One region of the Bacillus sp. Brlt_9 genome, then DNA from elsewhere that is predicted to be linked to it. Evidence: predicted binding sites of a transcription regulator. Region 1 holds the regulator's gene; each other region holds the start of a gene.

Region 1 (4,549 bases):
TAATGCAGCAATGATTGCAGCGGCAGGTACAATTGCATATGAACAAGGAAAACGCGCTACATTAGCTTTAAATGCGAATCCAGGATTAGATATTGAAGCATAGTTATACACAAAATTAACCACAGCTTGTGGATAAAATCCATATTATCTGTTGATAATGTGGGTTTTATTGTGTATATAAAATGTTGATAACTTTTTGATTAATTGTGGATAATGTGGAAAAGTTATTTTGAGGTTTATTTTATAAAGGTGGATATGTGTATAAACTTGTGGATAAAACAGGCGAAGTCTGACCTTTAAATCTATCCTTTTTCGGGAAATAAAAACGAAGAAGATATCTCTAAAAAACATTTTGGAATATGCTCTTATTATAAGAGGGGCTAATGTTGTCAAACCTTGTCGGTAAATCGGTATCTCGTGTCGAATTGTTTATGCAATAGAGGTTTAACACAGCTAGAAGATAAAAAGAATGTCCCATCGTCAAAAATCCCGACTGATGAGACATCCTTCTTATTCATACTCCTATAAATGCAATTCTTCCCATTCTGCCATACAAGCATCAAGTTGCTCTTGTAGTGTTTGCTTTTTCGTTGTAATTTCACTAGCCTTTTCATAATCTGCATATATTTCTGGTAAGCAAAGTTGATCTTCTAACGTAGCAATTTCTTCTTCAAATTGTACAATATTTTGTTCTAGTTCCTCGATTTTTCGAGTACGTTGACGCTCTAACTTTTTGCGCTCTTTTTCTTCAAGATAATTTAATTTTTCTGGAGCTACAGTTTTTTGAACAGGTGCCTGATTTTCTTGCTGTTCTTGTTGTTCAAATTCAGCACGTTCAATCATCTCATTTTTCTTTTCAACGTAGTAATCGTAGTCACCTAAATATTCCTGCGCACCTTCTGTTGATAACTCAACAACGGTCGTCGTTACACGATTAATAAAGTAGCGGTCATGTGAGACAAATAAAAGAGTACCCGGATAATCAATTAAAGCATTCTCCAAGATTTCTTTACTATTTAAATCAAGGTGGTTCGTAGGCTCATCGAGAATTAATAAATTCGATTTTTGCATCATAAGTTTTGCAAGAGCTAACCGAGCCTTTTGTCCACCACTAAGAGAAGATACTGGTTTTAGTACATCGTCTCCTGTGAATAAGAAATTACCTAGTATTGTGCGAATTTCTTTTTCAGGCTGCAATGGATATTCATCCCATAATTCATTTAAAACTCGCTTAGAAGATGTTAAGTTAGCTTGTTCCTGATCATAATAACCAATAGATACATTGGATCCGAAAGAAACATCACCATGTAATAGTGGTAACTTATTCACAATGGATTTCAACAATGTGGATTTCCCAATTCCATTTGGACCAACTAAAGCAACACTATCCCCACGAGTTAAGCGCATTGTTACATGTTCAATAATCGGATCCTTATCATAGCCAATAGTTGCATCCTTTACTTGTAAAACATCATTTCCACTTTGTTTTTCGATATCGAAATGGAAGGAAGCCGACTTAGAGTCACCTAATGGTCTTGTTAATAGTTCCATACGGTCTAATTGTTTACGACGGCTTTGCGCACGTTTTGTTGTAGATGCACGAGCTATATTTTTTTGAACGAAGTCCTCAAGCTTAGCGATTTCATCTTGTTGTTTTTCATAACGTTTCATTTCTTGCTCGTATAGTGCTGATTTTAAATCTAAATATTTACTGTAGTTACCAACAAATCGTCTGCTTTCTTTATTCGAAATTTCATATACTTGTGTAACGAGTTTATCTAAGAAATAACGGTCATGGGAAACGATTAGTATTGCGCCAGGATAGCCTTGTAAATATTGTTCAAGCCATGTTAATGTTTCGATATCTAAATGGTTTGTAGGCTCGTCCAAAATAAGTAAGTCTGGTTTCGTTAATAATAATTTACCGAGAGCTAATCGTGTTTTTTGTCCACCACTTAATGTGGAAATTGTCGTCTGGTGCGTTTCAACTGGGAAGCCAAGACCACTTAAAATCGAACGGATATCTGCTTCGTACTGATAGCCACCTTGATCTTTATAATCTAATTGTAATTGGTCATAGTCAGCTAATAATCGTTCATATATAGCCTCGTTTGAAAAGTTTTCTTCTTTTCCCATCTCTTGCTCTAGCCTTCGAAGTTTTGTCTCCATTTGCTGCAAGTGTGTAAAGACGGTTAACATTTCATCCCAAATTGTTAAAGACGTTTCTAACCCGGTATTTTGAGCTAAATATCCGATTGAGACATCTTTCGGTTTTATAATTTCGCCACCATCATGAGATAACTCACCAGCTATTATTTTTAATAATGTAGATTTTCCGGCTCCATTTCGTCCGACTAATGCGATACGATCTTTCGTTTGAACTTCCAATTTTATGTTTGCAAGAATCGTTTCTGCACCGTATAATTTCGAAAGCGCGTTTACTTGTAATAAAATCAATGTTTTCACCTCAAATAATTTCTTAACTTTGCCATGTTTATATTTCTCAATCATACTAAAAATAGTGTATAGTTTAAAATACAGAGAGAATACTTCTTCTTTCTATTATACAAGGAATTTAATAAGTGCTAAACTTCTGTATTTGATTAAAGCATATGAATAAAGATAGGAAGAGAGGAGAGGTTATATGGATCAGCAGAAAATTCCACAAGCCACTGCTAAGAGATTGCCTCTATACTATCGATTTATCCAAAATTTATCTCTATCTGGTAAGCAACGTGTTTCATCAGCCGAATTAAGTGAAGCGGTAAAAGTTGATTCCGCAACGATTCGAAGAGATTTCTCATACTTTGGAGCGTTAGGGAAAAAAGGATATGGATATAACGTAAATTATTTATTATCATTTTTCCGTGAAACACTCGACCAAGATGATATAACACGTGTAGCACTTATTGGAGTAGGTAATTTAGGGACCGCTTTCTTACATTATAATTTCACGAAAAACAATAATACAAAAATTGAAATGGCGTTTGACGTTAGTGAAGAGAAAGTTGGAACAGAAATCGGGGGTATTCCTGTATATCATTTAGATGAATTAGAAGAACGTCTATCAACTGATATACAAGTGGCAATATTAACAGTACCAGCTACAGTAGCACAATCTGTAGCAGATAGATTAGCTGAAACTAGTGTGCATGGTATTTTAAATTTCACACCAGCACGCTTAAATGTGTCAGACAATATAAGAATTCATCATATTGATTTAGCAGTAGAGTTACAAACACTTGTTTACTTTTTGAAGAATTATCCACAATAAAACGCAGAGGTCGCTTCCTCTGCGTTTTATTATTGTTTTTTCTTTGTGAATTTAACTAAGATAAGGCGAAGTGCCAAATTAAAATCAATTGTTGCCATAACTGCAAATAGTATTGTCCACATATTCCAAATTGTATCTGTTACGTTTGTAATGGCGAAGCGGGTAAAGATACATCCTAGAAGGAAGTACAATGCAGCCATGAACAATGGTGAGTTTCTCATAAAAATCCTCCGATAAAGCCTTGCATTTTTTCAGCTTCTTTAATCATTTCTTGAATTTGTTCATTGCTCATTAAAACTTGAGCAACTGCAACTAATGTATTCATTGCAACATGAGCTGCGATAGGGACGATAATACGCTTCGTTTTTACATATAAAAAGGCGAATACGAGTCCCATAGAAGTGTATACCAATAAGTGAGTGAAATCAAAATGAATTGCTGCGAATACGAGAGAACTAATAATAGCAGCAATAAAGAAGTTGAACTTCTTATAAAGTGTACCAAATAAAATTTTTCTAAATACGATTTCTTCCAAAATAGGTCCTATTATAGATATAACAATAAGGAACCAAGGTGTCGTTCTTGCGATATCCATAAGTCTTGCTGTATTTTCAGATCCAGGTTTAATTCCTAATAAACGCATTTCTATCATACCGGCAATACTTTGCGAGAAAAATGCTAAGAAGAACCCGATAAAAATCCAACCGATCGTAGCTGGAACCGAAGAGCGCATTGTATCTAAACGTCTGTCACGAATATCTGTTCTAAGTAACCAAAGTACGATACATAATGCAATAAAGAAGCTAATGATTGCCCAGTGGCCAGTTATGAGTTGGAATTTCTCCTCCCTAGTAAATCCCCTGTTATCATAAAGTCCAGTTTTCAGGAGAAGCGGTAATCCAGCAATGGATGATAACTGCATTAAAATGTATGTAACGATAACCCACCAATATTGTTTTTTCAAATGGTTTAACCATCCTTTCTAACTCTAGTGTATGAGATAAGGTAGGATAACATGTACATATGCTACCTACGATATAAACCTCACGTAAATTATGTTTTTTTCGTAAATCCTTATTTGAAATTATAATAGAAGACAGGAGAAAGTTGTGTGTGTAGCGAAAACAACTTAGGGTGTCCTTTCATATTGTAACATACGAGTAGTGGAAACAACGATTCATATGGTAAAGGTAGAAGAAGATAGACTCTATATAGAAAAGTGTATAGCTGAATTTGCGAAAAAATTATGATTTTTTTACTTGCAAAAGAAATTGA
Region 2 (4,549 bases), on a different contig from region 1:
TTGCAAAGGTAGGATCTTTAAAACAGCGGGAGCAATGGAAGAAAAAAGGGATTAATCTATTGGTACATAACGAGGGTTCTGCTGATATCTTTAGTGATATTCAGTTTATTGAACGTGTAGAGACAAACTTAAACTCTACTGAGTATTTGTTTATTCAAGATTTAATTAGAACACATGGATTAATCGGGCAGTATATACGCGGGGAGGCTCGTTTGGACTCTCATGTTGATTTAATTAACACATATAAAGAAGAATACGGAGACGTTAGGTTAAAGGAGATTCTATACTATCTTAACCAATGCATTATTGAGGGCGTATCAAAAGCTTTGTGGAGTGAAGTGAAGAACGATGTGAAGATTACAATTGATGGTCTGTTTGATGGTTATATGGAGCCATTTACTTCTCGTATACATAGACTCACGCCAAAACATAAGGAGTCAGCATTTGAAAAAGATATAATTATGGGGAGCGAGAAGAGTGACGTTCAAACATTCCTATCTAGTAAGGATTTGTGGTATGTAGAACCGTCTATGCATGCTCTTAGCTTCGAGGATATTTGGACAGTGTTTGTTATGTTAAAGAATGAGATAGGCACTAGAAAGGTTCAGCATATACATTTCGAGAAATTGATGCAGCAGCTACATTATGATTTCAAAGGCGAAAAAAAGGACAACGTGTATCGTAAGCGAGTTATTGAGAAGTATCTACGGGAGTACCGTGAGAACGAGAAACCGAATACAACGCATGTTTCTTTTCAGGTTAAAGTCGATGAAGATATGAAGACTGCGTATGTGTCGTTTCGGTTTTCTGCTGTAGGTGAGGCGTTAATTACCTTCTGTGTAGAGGCAGAAAAGATAGATATGATGCATGCTCGGGCAAATGTGCTGCTGTTTGATTTCTTCGGGTTACGAAAGGATGCATATGATAGATTCCATAACGAAGAAGTGTATCTGGAGCATATGAATAGCTCGGCTGATGATAAACGAATTATTCTTGATTATATAAAGGGAGATATGATTGTAGATGTCGGAGCCGGTGGTGGTGTCATGCTAGACATGATTGAAGAAGAGACCGAGGATAAACGAATCTACGGTATCGATATTTCCGAAAACGTGATTGATACGTTGAAAAAGAAGAAGCAGAACGAGGGGCGTTCTTGGAACGTCATTAAAGGGGATGCAATCAATTTAAGCAGCTCATTTGAAAAAGAATCGGTTGATACGATTGTATATTCTTCTATCCTTCATGAGCTGTTCTCTTATATCGAGTATGAAGGTAGGAAATTTAATCATGAAGTAATTAAAAAGGGGCTGCAGAGTGCTTATGAGGTGTTAAAGCCAGGAGGCCGTATTATCATTCGTGATGGCATCATGACCGAAGATAAAAGGTTAATGCGGGTGATTCGTTTTAAAGATGCAGGCGGAATGAAGTTCTTAGAGCAGTATGTCCAAGAATTTAAGGGGCGTATAATCCAGTATGAGGTACTTGCAGACAATACAGTCAAAATGCCTGTTAATGATGCAATGGAGTTCTTATATACGTATACTTGGGGCGAGGATTCCTTTGTTCATGAAGTGCAGGAGCAGTTTGGAATTTTTACGCCAAACGACTATAAGGACTTCGTAAAGGGTATCTTTGGAGATAAAGTAAATATCGTTCAAGCTATGAACTATTTGCAGGATGGATATACAAACCATCTTAGCGAGAAAATCGAGTTTACAGATGAGTCTGGGAATGCTGTTGCGCTACCAGATAGTACGTTCTTTATGGTTTTAGAAAAGAGGTAATGATGTTGAAAGACTTTAAAAATACTATTTAAAAAAACTTAATTTAAATTTGATGAATTGAAGAAAGCAGAGATGTTAATAAAAAGTTGTGTAGTTTTGCCCCTTTAGATAATTTAGTCTAAAGGGGTATTTATATTAAAAAAAGAGATTCTGTAATTGGTGAAGAGGAAGGTAGAAACATTAGATCAACAGTAGAGTAGGAAGAGAATGATTTGTGATACATCTCACACCATAAATACATATATAACTTTACAATTAGAATATCAATTGATGGGAGGGTTAATATTGATGAATCTTGATTTTAATAATAATCCATTTATTGTAATATGGGAGTTGACAAGAGCATGTCAATTAAAATGTTTGCATTGTCGTGCGGAAGCACAGTATCATCGTCATCCTCTAGAGCTAACATTTGAAGAAGGAAAGAAACTAATTGATGATATATATGAAATGGAAAATCCAATGCTTGTATTTACTGGTGGAGATCCATTAATGCGTCCAGATGTATATGATATTGCGGAATATGCAGTGAAAAAAGGTGTTCGAGTATCTATGACACCAAGTGCCACCCCGAACGTTACGAAAGAAACGATTCAAAAAGCAAAAGAAGTAGGACTTGCTAGATGGGCATTTAGTTTAGATGGACCAACAGCTGAAATACACGATCATTTTAGAGGGACAGAAGGGTCATTTCAATTAACGATGAATGCGATTCGTTATTTGCATGAATTAAAAATTCCTATTCAAATTAATACTGTTGTTTCTAATTATAATGTGGATGTACTTGAAGAGATGGCAGTGTTAATAGAAGAATTAGAATGTGTACTCTGGAGTATATTTTTCTTAGTTCCAATAGGGCGAGGGAAGGAAAAAGATATGATTTCACCAGCTCAACATGAAAGGGTATTCCGTTGGCTATATCAACTTAGTAAAAAGGTTTCTTTTGATATTAAAACAACAGCTGGTCAGCACTATAGACGTGTTGTGATCCAAGAAAAAATGAAAGAACATAAAAAGGAAAAACAGGTCATTCAATATCAGGATGTATTGATGAGTGGGATGACGGGGCGAGTTAATGGGCTTGGGCGTGCTCCAAAAGGGGTGAATGATGGAAACGGTTTTGTATTTATTTCTCATATTGGAGATGTATATCCAAGTGGGTTATTGCCGATTAAAACCGGGAATATTAGAACAAATTCGCTAGCTGAAACCTATCGAAACTCCCCTGTTTTTCAAAATCTTCGTAATCCTGACAAGTATAAGGGAAAGTGTGGTGTTTGTGAGTTTCGATATGTTTGTGGGGGATCTCGTTCTAGAGCATATGCAATGACGGGGGATTATATGGAAAGTGAGCCTTTCTGCGTATACGTACCAAAAGCATTGCGAAAACAGAAAAAGAACATAAAAAAGGGCTATGAGTAAAAGCTTACTCATAGCCCTTTTTTAATGTTTTATAATGTATAGTACTTCGCATCCTTCATTAAAAATTCGCTACCTATAACTGTTGTACTGAAACAAGTTTTTTACACATGTATTCTATTAAACCGATTTTAATAAAGAATAAAAATTCGTATCATATGGGATATCATCTTGATACATATAATTTCTTAGAACGCCTTCTTTTTCAAACCCTAATTTTAATAGTACTTTATTGGAAGCTTCATTTTCAAGAAAGACAATTGCCCCGATCCGTTTTAGATGAAGTGTGTGGAAACCGTATAATATAACGTCAGAAACCGCTTCAGTCGCATATCCATTTCCCCAGTGTTCAGGGAGAAAGGCATAACTGATATTGGCTCGTTTATGCTCAGAAGACCAATCATGAAACCCAATTGTTCCAATGAGTTCTTTCTTGTTTTTTAATTCGATTCCCCATTTTATACCGCTTCTTGCATTGTAACTGAGCTTAAAGTTATGAATGACTTGTTTCACTTGATCAACATCCTGTAATGGTTTTTGACCATAATAGCGCAGTACGTCAGTATTAGAAAAGCATTGTAGTATACTCGGTGCATCTCCTTCGGTAAGTTCTCGTAAAATGAGTCGCTCGGTTTTCAATATAGGAAACATGCTTTCACTCCATTTCTTCTGAAACTAGAATGTGTTGTTATTGTATAATTTAGACTGAAAATAAAGATTATTCAAGAGGTAAGTACGGTTTGGATTTGTGATAAAATTGATTGTGGAATATATTTCAAAAAGAGGTTTGTATATGGAGAAAAACTCAATTTTAATTGTAGATGATGATCAAGATATTGTTCGATTTGTCAACGTGAATTTAATGCAAGAAGGTTTTAAAGTTTTTAGTGCTCATAATGGAGAAGAGGCTTTAAAAATAATAAATAATAACAGTATTCAACTTGCTATTTTGGATATTATGATGCCACAAATGGATGGAATAGAATTGTGTAGAAGGATTAGAGAGAAACATAGTTTACCCATTATGTTTTTAAGCGCAAAATCATCGGATGTAGATAAAGTAATAGGATTTAGTACTGGAGCAGATGATTATATTGTGAAGCCGTTCAGTACAATTGAATTTATAGCGAGAGTGAAAGCTCAATTAAGAAGGTATACATATTTCAATCAAAATGCTGCCCAAGAAATAGAAAAGAAAATAAACATTAGAGGTTTAGAAATAGATGAACTGTCTAGAACAGTAATGTTATATGGAGAAACAATCAATCTTACGAGAACTGAATATGATATTTTGTTCTTAATGGCCGCTGCAAAGAATCGTGTGTTTACTATTGAAGAAATAT
Region 3 (4,549 bases), on a different contig from region 1:
AATATGAGCCGGAACATTTTATATTATGAGGCTAGTTTGACTTCAAGACGTTAATTTTTGAAGATACAAAATCCCATTTTTTCCAAAACAGTTCAAGCTCCTGACGGCCATCCTCATTTAATGAATAAAACTTACGAGGCGGCCCCATATCTGATGGTTTCTTTTCAATATTCACAAGCTTTTTCTTTTCTAATCGTACGAGGATAGTATAAACCGTCCCTTCCACAACTTCGGTAAACCCAAGATCATTCAGGTGGCGGGTAATCTCATAGCCATACGTTTCTCGGCGGCTAATGATTTCCAGCACACACCCTTCCAGTGAACCTTTCAGCATTTCAGTTAAATTTTCCATGTTATGATCCTCCTTTACCCCCTATTCTGTCTGACTTATATTCAGTATCACAGAGTACTAAGGCGAATTTTTACTGAATAGCTTTTGATTAAAATCACACTATTCAGTATTACTTATTACAACTACATTGTATGACTAAGTAGCGGTGAATGTCAACTAATTTTCAAAATTTTTCTAAAATCCACTATTACCTATCGTTTACTGAAAATATTTTGAGAAACAACACTACTCAGTATTACCTATTACAACTACATTGTATGACTAAGTAGTTGTAAATGTCAACTCGATTTTTATATTTTTCTAAAATCCACTATTATCCACCCCGCTAAGAAAAGAAAATACCCCAAACAAAAATTCTACATTTTTGTTTTGAGGCACTATAGGCTAGCTCTTCTTCTGAATAAGACAGATCATTCTTTTGTTACGATAACATCATTTCCATATCTTCCGCTGCATTTGTAATCAGTTTTAAACCGAATGTTTCTTGTAAAACATCAAGTACGCCAGGTGAAATAAATTCAGGCGCCTTTGGACCGATACGAATATCTTGAATACCCAGACTAAATAGTCCAAGTAAAATGGCAACCGCTTTTTGTTCAAACCATGACAGGACAATACTAACTGGCAATTCGTTCACTTCACATTGAAAAGCATCTGCTAAAGCGGCTGCTATTTTCACTGTAGAAATTGAATTATTACATTGTCCTAAATCAATATAACGCGGAATCTCTGTACCAGGTACAACACCGTAATCCACATCATTAAAGCGGAATTTCCCGCAAGAAGTCGTTAAAATAACTGTTTCTGGCGGAAGTGACGTTGCTAATTCACGATAATATTCTCCGCCTTTTCCTGGTGCATCACAACCTGCGATGACAAAGAAACGCTTAATCTTTCCTTCTTTTACTGCCTCAATAATTTCTGGAGCTAATGATAATACTGTATTATGATGAAACCCTGTTACTAACTGTTCATCCGAATCCATATGTACTTCTGGAAGTTCTACCGCTTTTTCAATCAACGGCGTGAAATCATCATTTTCAATTTTTTGTACACCTTCTAAACCTGCAATATCATATGAAAAGAATCGATCAGAGTATGACCCTTTAATTGGCATAACACAGTTCGTTGTCGCTAATATGGCACCTGTAAATTTTTCGAAAAGACGTCGTTGATCATACCATGCCTTACCGATGTTTCCTTTTAAATGCTTATATTTTTTCAGCTGCGGATACCCGTGTGCTGGCAACATTTCAGAATGCGTATAAATATTAATTTCTTTTCCTTCTGTTTGTTTTAATAGTTCTTCTAACGCAAATAAATTATGACCAGTAACTACAATTGCTTTACCTTCTACATGGTTTTGTGTAATTTGAACAGGCTCTGGAACACCAAAGTGATTCGTATGCGCCTCATCTAACAACTCCATTACGCGTAAAGCCGATTTCCCTACTTTCATAGCCATATCAATATGTTCTTTTTCATTAAAGTTAGAATTGGTTAGTGTCATATACAGTGCTTCTTGCGTTGTAGCATCTACAAAAGCATCAGTGTACCCTAGCTGAGCAGCATGCGTACGATAAGCCGCAATTCCTTTTAACCCAAACACAATCGTATCTTGTAAACTTGCTATTGTTTCATTTTTACCGCAAACACCGATTACTTTACATCCGCCTGTTGGCGTTTGTTCACATTGATAACAAAACATGATTATCCCACCCTCTCCCAATCATTCCTTACAAACTAAGCATAATATCTGGTGAGATAAAAGGATGTGATATCAATCACAATAATATATATAAATTTGTGACAGTTCACATCGTTGACATAATATTTTTATTGACACTCAAAAAACATTACATAATCATATTGTTCAGGTTTTCAAATATCTGTACAATTACTGAATCACATATTTAACTTTCTAGTTTATAGTACGAAATGAAAATTTCTTACTATAAACTAGAAAGTTAACAGAAATAGACATACAAAAAAGCTATTCTTTCTTTTTATTATTCAACTGAAAGAATAGCTTTTTTTCATTTTGAAGAACTATCAATTTTTTGATTAAAGATTTTATGAAAAATCACTTTATTTACAATAAATTTACACTATCTTAACATTGTTTATATTATTTATATGATATATTTATATGGAATCTACTTAATATATTTCATGTACATTGTTATCTTTATGATCTCTTATCTGATTAATAAGAGATCATGTTATATTTTTATACCAGGGGTGAATTGGGATGACTGAAACTTTAAAAACACTTATAATGCTTGATGCTACTTACGTTGTTATAGCAATTATGACGGTACTGGTATTTGTATACTTGGAATTAAAATCTCAGTAACGTATGCTTACTTCGCATTTAAATATAGTTAGTAGAAAGCGAGGAGAAAATTGTTTCTCCTCGTTTTTTTAGTCCCATAATTTTTTATTTCAACAAATTCAATGTATGTAAAAGTAATCCTCTGTCCCCTAATCCCCCATGACCAGGCACTACTGAATTTATATTTCCATATCGCTTCAGCACATTTTCAATCGATGTGGACCATTCATTTACATAGGCATCAGCAACGTTTCCTAAATCTTTAGCTTCCGCAGATTTCACTAAACAGCCTCCAGCTAAAATGTTGTATTGAGGTAACCATACGACAATATTATCTTCTGTATGCCCTTTCCCTGGATAAAACGTTTCTACTTTCATATTTCCAAACTTCAAATTCGTAATGGTTTGTAAGTCTCCAAGCGGTTCTTCATATCCATTTTTCTTTGCTAGTTCTGCAGTCAATTCCGTACTATGCGCTTTTATGCCTCTTTCTTTCAGCGTTTTTATTCCGCCAATTCGATCAGCGTGCGCATGTGTAATAATGACATCTGTTACGTGTTTCTTAAATTTCTCTTCTACCAAATCTATTAATTCCTTCGTTAACTTATCATCCCAAGAAGAATCGACAAGTACTAACCCTTTAGAAGTAATAAGAACTAGTCCGTTCGAAGGAACTGCTTCTCCGTTAAAATAACCTAGCTCAGTATGAACCCATACATTTTTGTTTAACTTCGAAATTGAAATAGTTCCTGCCTCATTTTTTATTACTTTTTGCTCTAGCTTTTGTTCCGCTTGTACAGAAGAAATTGTACTACCAAATTGAGTTAATCCTAATAAACTTACACATACCCCTACTTTTAATAACGTACTCTTTTTCATTCTCTCAACCCTTTCTTTCAAACAAAATAGTTATTACCTATATTAGACAATTCATCTCAAATGTTTGTTCCATCTTTTCTTACATATTTTTCATAACATTATTAAAAAGCGCACAAATTTTGTACGCTTTAAAACTTAATCTTTTATCCCATAATTCTCAAACTCTTCCTCATTCCCATAAAATACATTCAAATCAATATACTTTTCTTTTCCATTATAACCATTTAATCTCCCGCGATTCGTGTATTGCCAAAACGTCCATTTTCTCTCATCAGATAAACTCGGTTTTGTAAAGACACTACGAATCCATATATCACATTGGGGATACGCATCCTTTATATACAAATCATATGCCTCTTGAGTTGCATACAATATTACTTTCTTACTGTAATGTTTTTCTAGCAATTCAACCATGACCGACAACTCTTTCACAACATCTTCACGCTTAGGCGGATTATCTTTTTTATTAGCGTAAAACTCCACATCAATTACTGGTGGTAATGCTTGTTTATATTTTGGAACAGTTCGTATATATTGCTCTGCTTGTGTTTCACCCTTACTATCAAAACTAAAAAAATGATACGCTCCGACGCGAATGCTTGTCTTATTCGCATTCGCCCAATTTTTCAAAAAGTATTTATCCACAAACGAGCTTCCTTCAGTAGCCTTTATAAACGCAAACTTCATATTTTGCTTTTCCAACTCTCTCCAATCTATATCCCCTTGATATGACGCAACATCTACACCTTTTATTTCATACTTATCCGCACTTATTTGATTCGGAATAAATATGCCGTGAAAAACTAAGTAAGCGACAACACTCATTACACTAATTAAGGTAAAGACTCCTCCTATAATAAGCTTCTTTTTCATTCGTATCCCCCATCTTTACACATTAATATTCCACTTACCATTCACGTTTTTTATTAATCATAATTTTTTCTTCAAATGCTTTCTCTAAATCAACTTCTAACTTGTTTGCT
Region 4 (4,549 bases), on a different contig from region 1:
CGGCGGTTCGATTCCGTCCCGAGCCACCATTTTGAAATCACGAGCCGACTTAGCTCAATTGGTAGAGCAACTGACTTGTAATCAGTAGGTTGGGGGTTCAAGTCCTCTAGTCGGCACCACTTTCAAAATGAGCCATTAGCTCAGTTGGTAGAGCATCTGACTTTTAATCAGAGGGTCGAAGGTTCGAGTCCTTCATGGCTCACCATTTACAATTTAATGCGGGTGTAGTTTAGTGGTAAAACAAGAGCCTTCCAAGCTCTGGTCGAGAGTTCGATTCTCTTCACCCGCTTTCAATTATGGGCCTATAGCTCAGCTGGTTAGAGCGCACGCCTGATAAGCGTGAGGTCGATGGTTCGAGTCCATTTAGGCCCACCATAATTGTTCCGCAGTAGCTCAGTGGTAGAGCTATCGGCTGTTAACCGATCGGTCGTAGGTTCGAGTCCTACCTGCGGAGCCATATTATAGAGAAGTACCCAAGTGGCTCAAGGGGCTCCCCTGCTAAGGGAGTAGATCGCTAACGCGGTGCGAGGGTTCGAATCCCTTCTTCTCTGCCAGTAACTGGCCCGTTGGTCAAGTGGTTAAGACACCGCCCTTTCACGGCGGTAACACGGGTTCGAATCCCGTACGGGTCATACTAAAAGAGATAGCATAATCTGCTATCTCTTTTTTGTTGTGTAAAAGCGGACTTTAGATAGTCTGCTTTTTTTATGGGTTTCTTGTATACTTTTTTCTATTTGAATCGTCTAACTAATAGAAAGGAGAGAGCGATGGAATATGAAAAGGTTATTATAGGAACATCTAAAAGTATTTATAGATATTTGCTTAAAATTGGAGTAACACCAGCAGAAGCAGAGGATATCGTTCAAGATACGATACATAAAGCATTAGTATCTATACCGAATATGAAAATTACTTATATTAAAACATGGTTATTTCAAGTTGCGATTAATAGGCATCGTGATCTAGTGAAAAGGCGAAATCGTATTGAACAAATCCCGATTGAATCCGTTCAACTTATTGGAACGAAAGGATTAGATGAGCCACTGTTAAGAAAAGAACTTCAAGTAGAAATACAAAATATACTTGGAAAGATGAATCCGGTATATAAACACATTCTCTTATTAAAGTATGATTATGAACTTTCTTATAAGGAGATAGCAACCGTACTAGAGATGAAAGAAGAGACCGTACGTGTTTCTTTGTACAGAGCTCGCAATGAGTTTAAAAAGCTTTATAGGAGGTTTGAAGATGGGCAGAGATGAGTTTGATTTTGATATAGATTCAAGTAAAGTATCAACAATGTTGAAGAAGGCGAAGCGAAGACAATTATTAAAAATAATCGTAATTTCAATTGCACTTTTTATTGTTTTATTCTTCGGTTCTATTATAGGAATTTCACAATTGAATAATAGAGCTTATCTAGCTATGGATCGTGACGTAAATATGATAAGACACATTACAAGGCCTAATACGGAAAGAGGCGTAGCAATTACTTCAAACGGTTTATTTAAAAGCACAGTAGAGTATAAAACGTATAAAGTTATTGAGGGGAAACCTGTTAAGTGGGAAGATGAAGTGTATGAGTATAAAGTTTGGAATACATTCCACCGATTATCGAATGTAAACCCATTAACAATAGCAGATAATGTTGTAGTGGGAAATGAACGTATTAATAAAACAAGTGAATTGTATAATAATCAAACGATGGAAAGAGAGATGCAGTTTTATCTTCCATTTGCTTCATATAATAGTTATATAAATGATATAGAGAAAGTGAAGGGTGAAAATAAAGTAGCTGAATTGGCTATATCTTTTGATAAACCACATAAGGTGTCTGAAATAAAAAAGATACTACCAGAAGGGATTCATCCTGTTTGGTATTGGGTAGATACGTATGATGATAAAAAATCATATTCTATTGATGATATGACCGAAAGTGCTTATAATGTGTACGGCTTTAAAGCAAAACAAGGTGATATTGAATTTGGAAATGGAACAGAAAAAGATTTTCTTTTAGCAATTCAAAATGGCATTGAGCAAAAGGGAAAGTATTATGAGGAATATAAACGTATATATGATTACCTAAGAGGGAAGAAAACAAAGCCAAGCGAGGAAGATGTAAAAGTTATTGGAGTAGTTGTAACAGGAACCGCTGCGGATTTACAGAAGTTAAATGGTCAAAATTACGTAAAGGCTGCTGTGTTAGGAGCTACCGCGGAAAACAAATAATATATAGAAGAAGCTGTCTCTAAGTAGAGGTGATCTACCGGAGACAGCTTTTTTATGTTGTCATTATTGTCGGGTTTTGTCGGTTAGTCGATATATTGCAAAAATCGCCGATATAATTTGAGTTACGGTCGATAAATTTCAATAATCGCTGATATATTTGGAGTTACAGTCGATATATTCTAAAAATCGCCGATATAATTTCACTTACCGACAGAAACATAAGAAAATCCCGTTCACAATCTAAAGAAAACGCCTCCATTGAAATGGATTTCACACCTATTCCAATAACTTTACACTCTATGTGAAAAAGTTCACAATTAGGTCATAATTTGTGAAGTAATTCACAATAATACGTGCTACAATATGAATGTAAAGAAGTTAAACAACATTAAATTAGTATTTTAATTAATTACTTAAACAATCATAAAAAAATATATGTGAACAATAGAGAGGGGAAATTAACATGAAAAAAGGTATCAATCGTGTAGTATTAGTAGGAACAGGAGCTGTAGGTTGTAGTTACGCTTACTCAATGATCAACCAAGGTGTAGCTGAAGAATTCGTACTAGTAGATGTTAATGAAGCAAAAGCAGAAGGAGAAGCAATGGACTTAAGTCATGCGGTACCATTCTCTCCAGCAGCAACAAAAGTTTGGAGCGGTAGCTATGCAGATTGTAAAGATGCAGATTTAGTTGTTATCACTGCTGGATTACCACAAAAGCCAGGTGAAACTCGTTTAGATTTAGTTGAGAAAAATACAAAGATCTTTAAACAAATCGTTCGCGGTATTATGGATAGCGGATTCGATGGAATCTTCTTAATCGCAACAAACCCGGTTGATATTCTAACTTACGTAACTTGGAAAGAATCTGGTTTACCAAAAGAGCGCGTAATCGGTTCTGGTACTACTTTAGACTCTGCTCGTTTCCGTTACATGTTAGGTGACTACTTAGATGTAGATCCACGTAACGTTCATGCTTACATCGTTGGTGAACACGGTGACACTGAACTTCCAGTATGGAGCCACGCTACTGTAGGTGTACAAAAACTTGAAACAATTTTAGCTAACAACGAGCAGTACAAACAAGAAGACTTAGATAAAATCTTCGAAAATGTACGCGATGCAGCTTATCATATCATCGAACGTAAAGGTGCAACTTACTACGGAATCGGTATGTCACTACTTCGTGTAACTAAAGCAATCTTAAGCAACGAGAACAGCGTATTAACTGTATCTGCATACCTTGAAGGTCAATATGGTGAGAAAGATGCTTACGTAGGTGTTCCAGCTGTTATTAACCGCCAAGGTGTACGTGAAATCGTAGAACTTGAGTTAAATGAAGAAGAAAAAGCGAAATTCGCTCATTCTGTAAAAGTATTAAAAGAAACAATGGCACCAGTACTATAATAATGGCTAAATCATTCAGAGGCGGGAAACTGCTTCCTACCTCTGAATTCATATAATTTAATATAAATTCCTTTTCCGGTTTCCCTTGTATATCCCCAATATACCCCTTTTGCTGGATCAGGGTCGTTTATAGAAAAGAGCACTCTATTTTATATAGAGTGCTCTTTATGATTATTTTTTAGGCGTTAATCCTAATTTCTTTAAAATATCTGCCAGTGTACCGCTTTTTGATTTTTCAACCGGTGTTTGTGATTTAGATGCATCAGGACCTTTCTTCAAGAAGTTCTTTTCAACGAAGCGAATATCTTTTTCGTCGACAATACCGTCTTTGTTAAGGTCACCGTCTTTTACAGCGAGTCCTTTTTTACCGTAGTTGCTAGCGATAATTTCAGCATCTTTAATGTCAATTACTTTATCACCATTTACATCACCGGCAAGGTTTTCGTCAGGGCGTGCATAATAATATTGGCCGAGCAGTTTACCATCTTTTTCAGTACCTAGTTTCGTAGTTAGGCGGCTTGTTAAGTGCCCTGGTACTTCTACATATAAGTTATAGTCGCGTTTATTAACAGGGAGTCCATTCAGCTTGAAGTAACCGTATTTATCAAGTGAGCCTTCAAACTTATGACGGTAAGAATCAGTCGCATATACTTTTACGCCAAGCTTTGTATAATCGAATTTCTCATCTAAATAGCCACGTTCATTTAAGAAGGCACCAGGTTTAATATTACCCTCTACGAGTGAGTTTAATGACATCACTGAGAATGATTGATCTTGAAGTACACGCATTCTATTTGGCTCTGATTCACCTTGCTTCCAGTAAGCGAACACTGGTAAATCTAATTGAGCACTTGCTTTATAAAATTCATCATTTGCTACTTTGAAAGTTACATCAATGAACGGGAAATCACC

Evidence for each region. The regulator Rex, encoded in region 1, represses fermentation and respiration genes when NADH is low (regulators of the CRP and FNR family bind a similar motif). The targets are predictions, from matches to a motif close to TTGTGAAATATTTCACAA.
Region 2: the regulator Rex is predicted to act here: its motif matches at 2,000-2,017, upstream of VF726_RS03555 (TIGR04053 family radical SAM/SPASM domain-containing protein).
Region 3: the regulator Rex is predicted to act here: its motif matches at 2,125-2,142, upstream of hcp (hydroxylamine reductase).
Region 4: the regulator Rex is predicted to act here: its motif matches at 2,559-2,576, upstream of VF726_RS06195 (L-lactate dehydrogenase).

The regions. Positions count from the first base shown of each region.
Region 1 covers NZ_JAYJLO010000023.1:10,311-14,859, reverse strand. The annotation lists gene tsaD (tRNA (adenosine(37)-N6)-threonylcarbamoyltransferase complex transferase subunit TsaD) at 1-103, shown strand, start outside; gene VF726_RS31155 (ABC-F family ATP-binding cassette domain-containing protein) at 523-2,457, opposite strand; gene VF726_RS31150 (redox-sensing transcriptional repressor Rex) at 2,645-3,274, shown strand; gene VF726_RS31145 (YdiK family protein) at 3,304-3,495, opposite strand; gene VF726_RS31140 (CPBP family intramembrane glutamic endopeptidase) at 3,492-4,238, opposite strand.
Region 2 covers NZ_JAYJLO010000001.1:680,254-684,802, forward strand. The annotation lists gene VF726_RS03550 (class I SAM-dependent methyltransferase) at 1-1,787, shown strand, start outside; gene VF726_RS03555 (TIGR04053 family radical SAM/SPASM domain-containing protein) at 2,076-3,209, shown strand; gene VF726_RS03560 (GNAT family N-acetyltransferase) at 3,327-3,857, opposite strand; gene VF726_RS03565 (response regulator transcription factor) at 4,000-4,549, shown strand, end outside.
Region 3 covers NZ_JAYJLO010000004.1:416,921-421,469, forward strand. The annotation lists gene VF726_RS18650 (PadR family transcriptional regulator) at 32-352, opposite strand; gene hcp (hydroxylamine reductase) at 774-2,060, opposite strand; gene bla2 (BcII family subclass B1 metallo-beta-lactamase) at 2,793-3,566, opposite strand; gene VF726_RS18665 (glycoside hydrolase family 25 protein) at 3,702-4,439, opposite strand; gene VF726_RS18670 (MazG nucleotide pyrophosphohydrolase domain-containing protein) at 4,474-4,549, opposite strand, start outside.
Region 4 covers NZ_JAYJLO010000002.1:56-4,604, forward strand. The annotation lists tRNA gene VF726_RS06145 (tRNA-Phe) at 1-29, shown strand, start outside; tRNA gene VF726_RS06150 (tRNA-Thr) at 44-119, shown strand; tRNA gene VF726_RS06155 (tRNA-Lys) at 130-205, shown strand; tRNA gene VF726_RS06160 (tRNA-Gly) at 219-289, shown strand; tRNA gene VF726_RS06165 (tRNA-Ile) at 299-375, shown strand; tRNA gene VF726_RS06170 (tRNA-Asn) at 383-457, shown strand; tRNA gene VF726_RS06175 (tRNA-Ser) at 464-554, shown strand; tRNA gene VF726_RS06180 (tRNA-Glu) at 561-632, shown strand; gene VF726_RS06185 (RNA polymerase sigma factor) at 768-1,262, shown strand; gene VF726_RS06190 (anti sigma factor C-terminal domain-containing protein) at 1,249-2,229, shown strand; gene VF726_RS06195 (L-lactate dehydrogenase) at 2,693-3,637, shown strand; gene VF726_RS06200 (S8 family serine peptidase) at 3,809-4,549, opposite strand, start outside.